Linked DNA regions of Leptothrix cholodnii SP-6. The protein of the gene in region 3 binds, or shares a complex with, the protein of the main gene of each other region. Links are inferred from orthologs where the notes say so. Each region holds a gene or a part of one and is shown on either strand. Other genes may lie near its edges.

Region 1 (3,074 bases), 360 kb from region 3 along the record:
CGGCCAGACCGAACCCGACGTGCCCACCACCAGCAGCACGTCGGCCTCGGAGACCGCAGCCTCGGCCGCCGTCAGTGCGTCGTACGGCAGGTTTTCACCGAACCACACCACCGCCGGGCGCAGCAGGTTGCCGCAATGCCGGCAGCGCGGCGGCCGGGCATCGGGTGCGGCCGGATCGACCTCGCACACCGGCGCGTCGGCAGCGCCCGCATGCGCACAGGGATCGAGCCACCGATCGGCCAGGATGTCGCCGTGCAGGCGGATCACCTCGGCACAGCCGGCACGCTGGTGCAGGTCGTCGACGTTCTGCGTGACGATGCGCAGGCGCCCCGGATGCCGGCGCGCATACGCCGCCAGCGCAACATGCCCGGCGTTGGGCTGCGCCTGGCGCACGCCCTCGCGACGCATCGCATACCAGTCCCAGACCTGCGCCGGATCGGCACGAAAGCCTTCGGCGCTGGCGAGCTGCATCGGGTCGAACCGGGCCCACAGGCCGGTCTGCGCATCACGAAAGGTCGGGATGCCGCTCTCGGCCGACATGCCCGCGCCGCTGAACACGCAGATGCGCCCGGCGTGACGCAGGCGGACGCGCAGGTCCCGCAACGGATGCCGGCTCTGCGGCAGGCTCATTGGCGCTGCCGCAGGGCTTCGTAGAGGCACACCGCCGACGCGACCGACACGTTCAGGCTCTCGACCGCGCCGCGCATCGGGATGTGCACGAGCTCGTCGCAGGTCTTGCGCGTGAGCTGGCGCATGCCGGGGCCTTCGGCACCGAGCACGATCGCGACCGGGCCGCTCAGGTCGATGTCGTAGATCGACTGGGTGGCGTCCTCGCTGGTGCCGATGACGCGGATGTCGCGTTCCTTCAGTTCGTTGAGCGTGCGCGCCAGGTTCGTCACCATGAAGTACGGCACCGTCTCGGCGGCTCCGCTGGCGACCTTGGCGACCGTGGCGTTGACACCGACGGCGTGGTCCTTGGGCGCGATCACCGCGTGGGCGCCAGCCCCGTCGGCCACGCGCAGGCAGGCGCCGAGGTTGTGCGGATCGGTCACGCCGTCGAGCACCAGGACCAGCGGCGGACCCTCGACGGCATCGAGCAGATCGTCGAGCGAGTGGATCGGCGCCAGCACGTTGACCCGCGCGACCACGCCCTGGTGGCGCGTGTTGCCGGCCATCTGGCCGAGGCGCTTGTCGTCGGTCTCGATCAGCCTGATGCCGGCGGCCTCGACCCGCGCGACGAACTGGCGCATGCGCGCGTCGCGCCGGGCCGGATCGACATGCACCTCGAGCACCGAGGCGGGCGCGGTCTTGACGCGCACCGTGACGGCGTGGAATCCAAAAAGCAGGCTGTTTGCAGACATCGGGCGATGTTAGCGGCTGGTCAGGCCTCGGCCTCGACCTGCATGCGCCCCGCGACCAGGCGGATCTGCCGATCGCAACGTGCCGCGATGCCGACGTCGTGCGTCACCAGGACCAGCGTGGTGCCGACCTCGCGGTTGAGTTCGAGCATCAGCTGCATCACCGCCTCGCCGGTGGCGTGGTCGAGGCTGCCGGTGGGCTCGTCGGCCAGCAGCAGGGCCGGCCGCACCACGAAGGCCCGCGCCAGCGCGACACGCTGCTGTTCACCGCCCGACAGCAATTTCGGAAAGTGTCCGAGCCGCGCACCCAGCCCGACCCGCTGCAGCATCTCGGTGGCCATGCGCCGGGCATCGCGCTCGCCGCGCAACTCGAGCGGCAGCATGACGTTCTCGAGCGCCGTGAGGTGACCCATCAGCTGAAAGCTCTGGAACACGAAGCCGACGTGCTCGCCGCGCACGGCGGCGCGGGCGTCTTCATCGAGCGAAAACAGGTCGATGCCCGCCAGCCGAACCTGGCCCGCGCTGGGCACGTCCAGCCCCGCCAGGATCGACAGCAGTGTGCTCTTGCCGGAGCCCGAGGCGCCCACGATCGCGACCGATTCCCGGGCCGCCAGGCGAAAGGAGATCTCATGCAGAATCGTCAGAACACCGCTTGCGTCATGCACCTGCTTGGTGACGCCCTTGACCTCGATGATCGACCCTGTCTTGTCCACGACTGTACCCACGCCAGTTTCCCGTTCGACTTGTTGTTCGCGCCGCGAATGTATCTTGATCGGGCTGCGCGCCGCCGGCGCAGGGGCGATCGCCGCACTGGCGTCTTCAGGCACGGCACTCGCGGCGGCAGCGCAGCAACGCAAGATCCTGGTGGTCGGCGACAGCCTGTCGGCCGAATACGGCCTGCCCCGCGGCAGCGGCTGGGTCGCGTTGCTCGAGGCCCGACTGGCGGCGCACAAGCCGGCCTACACCGTGATCAACGCCAGCATCAGTGGCGACACCACCTCGGGTGGCCGCTCGCGCCTGCCGGCGCTGCTCGTCCAGCACAAGCCCAGTCACGTGGTGATCGAGCTCGGCGGCAACGACGCCCTGCGCGGCCTGCCGCTGGCCATGACCGAAGCCAACCTGCTGGCGATGGCGCAGGCGGCCCGCGCTGCTGGCGCAGCAGTCATGCTCGTGGGCATGCAGGTGCCGCCCAACTACGGGCAGGCCTACAGCCGCGATTTCGCCGGACTGTTCGGCAAGGTGGCCCAGCGCGAACGTGCCGCGCTGGTGCCGTTCCTGCTCGCCGGCATTGCCGACGCGTCCGACGCCCAGAAGTGGTTCCAGCCGGACCGCATCCACCCCACCGCCCAAGCGCATCCGCGCATGCTCGAAAACGTCTGGCAGGTGATGACGGGCTGGCTCGGGCGGGGCTGAACGCGGCCCTGATCGCACCGCGAAGTGCGGCCGTCACCAGGCAATCAGGCGACTCTTCAACCCTTGCTGCTCGGTGGCGGCGTGAGCCCCGACATGCCGGGGAAGAAGCTCTCGGCCTGCTTCTGCATCTGCTCCTGCATCTTCGCGAACACGCTCTTGGACTGTTCGAGGTAGCTGCCCATGAAGCCCTGCATCACCGGCGCCTGCATCGACATGAACTGCGACCAGGCATCGGCATTGAACGCCTTGCCCTCATAGAGCCCGCCGGTCTGCTCGGCGAAGCGCTTCTGCATGTCGATGAAC
Region 2 (2,752 bases), 360 kb from region 3 along the record:
CGCTTCTGACGGACGCAATGCGGTCTACCCGGTCAACGTCTCGGTGACGGCCGTCGACCGGCAAGGCCTGCTGCGCGACATCTCGGAGGTGTTCGCCAAGGAGAAGATGAACGTCACCGGCGTGCACACCCGCTCGGTCAAGGGCACGGCCTGGATGACCTTCACAGTCGAGGTGGCCGACTCGGCGCTGCTGGCTCACGTGCTGAGCCTGGTCGCATCGGTGAACGGCGTGCGGAGCGCACAGCGCCGTTGAAGCAAAATTGTTTGCCGAAGTTGTTGACGGTTTTGAAAACGATGCTATAGTCTAAGTCTTCGTTAGGCGCGTAGCTCAGCTGGTTAGAGCACCACCTTGACATGGTGGGGGTCGTTGGTTCGAGTCCAATCGCGCCTACCAGAAATGGTAGGCATCAAGCCCGGCAGATCTCAGATCTGTCGGGCTTTTTCGCATCCGCAGCGTCGCTGACAAACCCCAGTGCCTGCTGCTGCAGGCACTGCCTAGAATCATTGTGCAGTTGCACCCAGGAGAGTCTTGCATGCCAGCCAATCGCCGCACCGCCGAGCCCAGCGAGGGCCCCACTGACGGACTGCGCGTGCTCAAGAAATACCCGAACCGCCGGCTTTACGACACCCGGACCAGCAGCTACATCACGCTGGCCGATGTCAAGCAGATGGTGCTCGACTCCGAGAACTTCGAGATTCGTGACGCCAAGTCGGGCGACGAACTCACGCGCAGCATCCTGCTGCAGATCATTCTCGAGGAAGAGTCGGCCGGCGTGCCGATGTTCTCGACCGAGATGCTGGGCCAGATCATCCGCTTCTACGGCCACACGATGCAGGGCCTGATGGGCGCCTACCTCGAGAAGAACCTGCAGGCGTTCATCGACATGCAGAAGCGCTTCGCCGAGCAGACCGGCGGGCTCTATGAGGGCAAGGCGTTCAATGCCGATGCCTGGTCGCAGTTCATGTCGATGCAGGCGCCGGTGATGCAGGGCTTCATGGGCAGCTACCTCGAACAGTCCAAGAGCGTGTTCGCGAAGATGCAGGAGCAGATGCAGAAGCAGGCCGAGAGCTTCTTCCCCGGCATGTCGGGGCTCACGCCGCCACCGAGCAGCAAGGGTTGAAGAGTCGCCTGATTGCCTGGTGACGGCCGCACTTCGCGGTGCGATCAGGGCCGCGTTCAGCCCCGCCCGAGCCAGCCCGTCATCACCTGCCAGACGTTTTCGAGCATGCGCGGATGCGCTTGGGCGGTGGGGTGGATGCGGTCCGGCTGGAACCACTTCTGGGCGTCGGACGCGTCGGCAATGCCGGCGAGCAGGAACGGCACCAGCGCGGCACGTTCGCGCTGGGCCACCTTGCCGAACAGTCCGGCGAAATCGCGGCTGTAGGCCTGCCCGTAGTTGGGCGGCACCTGCATGCCCACGAGCATGACTGCTGCGCCAGCAGCGCGGGCCGCCTGCGCCATCGCCAGCAGGTTGGCTTCGGTCATGGCCAGCGGCAGGCCGCGCAGGGCGTCGTTGCCGCCGAGCTCGATCACCACGTGACTGGGCTTGTGCTGGACGAGCAGCGCCGGCAGGCGCGAGCGGCCACCCGAGGTGGTGTCGCCACTGATGCTGGCGTTGATCACGGTGTAGGCCGGCTTGTGCGCCGCCAGTCGGGCCTCGAGCAACGCGACCCAGCCGCTGCCGCGGGGCAGGCCGTATTCGGCCGACAGGCTGTCGCCGACCACCAGGATCTTGCGTTGCTGCGCTGCCGCCGCGAGTGCCGTGCCTGAAGACGCCAGTGCGGCGATCGCCCCTGCGCCGGCGGCGCGCAGCCCGATCAAGATACATTCGCGGCGCGAACAACAAGTCGAACGGGAAACTGGCGTGGGTACAGTCGTGGACAAGACAGGGTCGATCATCGAGGTCAAGGGCGTCACCAAGCAGGTGCATGACGCAAGCGGTGTTCTGACGATTCTGCATGAGATCTCCTTTCGCCTGGCGGCCCGGGAATCGGTCGCGATCGTGGGCGCCTCGGGCTCCGGCAAGAGCACACTGCTGTCGATCCTGGCGGGGCTGGACGTGCCCAGCGCGGGCCAGGTTCGGCTGGCGGGCATCGACCTGTTTTCGCTCGATGAAGACGCCCGCGCCGCCGTGCGCGGCGAGCACGTCGGCTTCGTGTTCCAGAGCTTTCAGCTGATGGGTCACCTCACGGCGCTCGAGAACGTCATGCTGCCGCTCGAGTTGCGCGGCGAGCGCGATGCCCGGCGCATGGCCACCGAGATGCTGCAGCGGGTCGGGCTGGGTGCGCGGCTCGGACACTTTCCGAAATTGCTGTCGGGCGGTGAACAGCAGCGTGTCGCGCTGGCGCGGGCCTTCGTGGTGCGGCCGGCCCTGCTGCTGGCCGACGAGCCCACCGGCAGCCTCGACCACGCCACCGGCGAGGCGGTGATGCAGCTGATGCTCGAACTCAACCGCGAGGTCGGCACCACGCTGGTCCTGGTGACGCACGACGTCGGCATCGCGGCACGTTGCGATCGGCAGATCCGCCTGGTCGCGGGGCGCATGCAGGTCGAGGCCGAGGCCTGACCAGCCGCTAACATCGCCCGATGTCTGCAAACAGCCTGCTTTTTGGATTCCACGCCGTCACGGTGCGCGTCAAGACCGCGCCCGCCTCGGTGCTCGAGGTGCATGTCGATCCGGCCCGGCGCGACGCGCGCATGCGCCAGTTCGTCGCGCGGGTCGAGGCCGCCGGCATCAGGCTGATCGAGACC
Region 3 (3,379 bases):
GCCTCGGTCGATCGGGTCGAATCGGGCTCGCGCCTGGTGTCGGATGCGGGCTCGACGATGGACGAGATCGTCGCCTCGGTGCAGCGGGTCTCGGCCATGATCGGCGAGATCAGCGCGGCGTCTTCGCAGCAGAGCAGCGGCATCGGCCAGGTCAACGGCTCGGTCGCCCAGCTCGAATCGATGACGCAGCAGAACGCGGCGCTGGTCGAGGAAAGCGCGGCCGCCTCCGAGAGCCTGCGCGAACAGGCGCAGCGCCTGACGGCGTCGATCAGCCTGTTCCGCCTGGGTCGTGCGCCGCTCAGCGCCTTGCCGGGCTGATCATTCCTGGGCGCGGCGCAGGGTCTGATTGACGGGCTGGCGCAGCACTTCACGCAGGCTGTACCAGCCGGCCAGCCAGGCCAGCACGGCGCCGACCAGCGTGCCCACGGCCGCCACCCACAGCGGCGCGGTCCAGTCGAAATTGAACACGTAACGCGCCAGCGCCCAGCCCACCACCAGCGCCGCCGCGCTGGCCAGTGCGCCGGCCAGGGCGCCCACGCCCAGCAGTTCGGTGCGCTGCACGGCCGCCAGCAGGCGCCGGCTCGCGCCCATCGCGCGCATCAGCGCAAATTCGCGCGCGCGCGCCTCGCGGGTGGCGCTGACGGCGGCGAACAGCACCAGCAGTCCCGACGCCAGCGTGAAGCCGAACAGGAACTCCACCGCCGAGATCACCTGATCGAGCACCCGCTGGATCTGCGCGATCTGGGCCGAGACGTCGATGCTGGTGATGTTGGGGAAGTCGCGTGTCAGCGCGCCGTCGAAGCCGGCCTGCGGCGGCGCCCGGAAGGCGGCGATGTAGGTGGCCGGCAGGTCGGCCATCACGGCGCGCGGGAACATCACGAAGAAGTTCACCCGCATCGACGTCCAGTCGACCTTGCGCAAGCTGGTGATGCGGGTCGTGACGGGCACGCCGGCGATGTCGAAGGTCACGCGGTCGCCGAGTTTCAGGCCGAGGGTTTCGGCCAGGCCCTGTTCGACGCTCATCGCATCGCTGTCTTCGGCCTGCCAGGCACCGCCGACGACGCGGTTGTGGCCGGGCAGCGTGGCGGCGTGGCTCAGGTTGAACTCGCGGTCGACCAGCCGGCGGGCGCGATCGTCCTTGTAATCGTCGACCTGCACCGCGCGGTCGTTCACCGCCAGCAGGCGGCCTCGGATCATCGGGTACCAGTCGTAGTTGGCGACGCCGGACTGGCGCAGGCTGGCCTGGAAGGCGTCGGACTGCTCGGGCTGCACGTTGATGACGAAGCGGTTGGGCGCATCCACCGGCGTGGCGGCGCGCCAGCTGGCGATCAGGTCGGTGCGCAGCAGCACCAGCAGCACCAGCGCCATCAGGCCGAGCGCGAGCGCGCTGACCTGCAGCACCACCAGGCCCGGCCGGGCGCCGAGCTGGCGCGTGGCCAGCGCCAGCCAGCGCGGCGCGCCGACGTCCGGCACGGCGCGGCGCAGCAGTAGCACGCCGCCCCAGGCGCCGAGCGCGAACAGCAGCCAGGCGCCGGCAAAACCGCCGACGGCGATGCCGCCGAGCTTCCAGTCGGCCGCCACCGCCAGCAGCAGCGCCGCAAAACCGATCAGCCCGGCCAGCAGCACGCCCAGGCTGGCGGCCTTGCGCTCGCCCAGCTCGCGCCGGATCACCCGCAGCGGCGGCACGCTGGCGAGCTGCAGCACCGGCGGCAGGCCGAAGGCGGCGAGCAGCACCATGCCGACGCCGAGCCCGAACAGCGCCGGCCAGACGCCCGGCGCCGGCAGATCGCTGTTGACCAGTCCGGCCAGCAGCCAGACGAACACCAGGTGCACGACCAGCCCGATCAGCACGCCGATCACGCTGGCGGCCAGGCCGACCAGGCCGATCTCGATGCCGTAGATCGCCGCGATGCGCCGCTGCGGCAGGCCCAGCACGCGCAGCATCGCGCAGGCGTCGATGTGTCGGGCCGCGAATCCGCGCGCGGCGATGCCCACCGCCACGGCGGCCAGCAGCGCCGCCAGCACCGCCACCAGGCGCAGGAACTGGCCGGCGCGGTCGAGCGTCTGGCGCATCTCGGGTCGTGCGCCTTCGAGCGACTCGACCCGCGCGCCGCGGATCTTGCGGCCTTCGATGCGGGCCTCGGCCCAGCTCACGAAACCCTGCACCGCGCTGTCGGAGCCACGGCCTTCGCGGGCGGCCACCGCCAGGCGCCAGGTGACGCGGCTGGCCGGCTGGATCAGCCCGGTGGCGGCCAGATCGGTGTCGGCCAGCATCACGCGCGGCGCGAAGTTGATGAAACCGGCGCCGCGATCGGGCTCCTGCACGATCACCTGGGCGATGCGCAGCCGGGCGTCGCCGAGCTGCAGCGCGTCGCCCACGCCGAGCGCCAGCGCGTCGAGCACGGCGGCGTCGACCCACACCGTGCCGGCGGCCGGGCCGTTGCCGACCGCGCGCGGCGCACCTTGCGGCGTGTCGGCGATCTGCAGGCTGCCGCGCAGCGGATAGGCGGGTTCCACCACCTTGACCGACACCAGCCGGGCGGCGCCGCCCCGGGCCTCGTCGGCGCGCGCCATGCTCGGGAAGGTCGCGCTGCGTGCCGCGGCCAGGCCCATCTCGGCAGCGGTGGCGGCAAAGTCGGCCGGCAGCGGCTGGTCGCTGGCGACCACGGCGTCACCGCCCAGCAGTGCCAGGGCGTCGCGGTTCATGCCGCCTTGCAGCCGGTCGGCAAAGAAGCCGACGGCGCTCAGCGCGGCCACCGCCAGCGCCACCGCCACCAGCATCAGGCGCAGTTCGCCGGCGCGCAGATCGCGCCGCAACTGGCGCCAGGCCAGGATCCAGACCGGCGTGGGCCGGTTCGGGCGCACGGCGCGCGGCGCCGAGCCCAGGGCGCCACCGGGCGCGGTGTCGGCGGCTATCGAGGAACTGGGCGGCTGTGGGGGCATGGTGTGTCGGCGCGAGCGGTGTGCGGTGGGTGCGGCAGTGCGAGCCGAGCACCCTACACCAAGGCCGGGCGTCGCGCCGCCGGCGGGTTGCTGCGCCACGTTGACTGGCGCCCTGAACGCTGGATGCAAAGTGGCCGAATGACCGCCGGGTGCCGCGGTGATTCAATCGCCTCACCATGACGCACAGCCTGCCCCCGCTCTACCTCTCCCACGGCTCGCCGATGATCGCGATCGAGCGCTCGCCGGCCTCCGATTTCCTGGATCGTCTCGGCCCGGTGATCGACCGCACCTTCGGACGCCCGCGTGCCGTGCTGGTGGTGTCGCCGCATTCGGCCACCCGCACGCCGATGGTGATGGCGGGCGCGCGCCACGAGGCGATCCACGATTTTGGCGGCTTCCCCGACGCGCTCTACCAGCAGCGCTACAGCACCGCCGG

The links.
Region 1: the proteins of LCHO_RS07985 (region 3) and LCHO_RS09520 are in contact, whole or in part, in a cryo-EM structure (PDB 9GE8), measured with the Escherichia coli proteins. The link is inferred for Leptothrix cholodnii SP-6 from one-to-one orthologs.
Region 2: the proteins of LCHO_RS07985 (region 3) and LCHO_RS09515 are in contact, whole or in part, in a cryo-EM structure (PDB 9GE8), measured with the Escherichia coli proteins. The link is inferred for Leptothrix cholodnii SP-6 from one-to-one orthologs.

The regions. Positions count from the first base shown.
Region 1 is NC_010524.1:2,058,246-2,061,319, reverse strand. The notes cover bases 227-3,074. They hold LCHO_RS09520 (ABC transporter ATP-binding protein), read right to left. Parts: upstream 2,072-3,074; coding sequence 1,382-2,071; downstream 227-1,381. Other genes in these bases: phaR (polyhydroxyalkanoate synthesis repressor PhaR), read right to left, coding at 2,828-3,074; LCHO_RS09515 (arylesterase), read left to right, coding at 2,127-2,771; rlmB (23S rRNA (guanosine(2251)-2'-O)-methyltransferase RlmB), read right to left, coding at 627-1,361; LCHO_RS09530 (SIR2 family NAD-dependent protein deacylase), read right to left, coding at 227-630. In the rest of the region: more of LCHO_RS09530, read right to left, coding at 1-226.
Region 2 is NC_010524.1:2,057,372-2,060,123, forward strand. It holds LCHO_RS09515 (arylesterase), read right to left. Parts: upstream 1,823-2,752; coding sequence 1,178-1,822; downstream 1-1,177. Other genes in the region: LCHO_RS09500 (RelA/SpoT family protein), read left to right, coding at 1-253; phaR (polyhydroxyalkanoate synthesis repressor PhaR), read left to right, coding at 534-1,121; LCHO_RS09520 (ABC transporter ATP-binding protein), read left to right, coding at 1,878-2,567; rlmB (23S rRNA (guanosine(2251)-2'-O)-methyltransferase RlmB), read left to right, coding at 2,588-2,752. UniProt on the Escherichia coli protein: TesA is a multifunctional esterase that can act as a thioesterase, lysophospholipase and protease.
Region 3 is NC_010524.1:1,700,339-1,703,717, forward strand. What follows is about bases 119-3,271. They hold LCHO_RS07985 (ABC transporter permease), read right to left. Parts: upstream 2,944-3,271; coding sequence 319-2,943; downstream 119-318. Other genes in these bases: LCHO_RS24190 (methyl-accepting chemotaxis protein), read left to right, coding at 119-318; LCHO_RS07990 (DODA-type extradiol aromatic ring-opening family dioxygenase), read left to right, coding at 3,120-3,271. Outside these bases: more of LCHO_RS24190, read left to right, coding at 1-118; more of LCHO_RS07990, read left to right, coding at 3,272-3,379.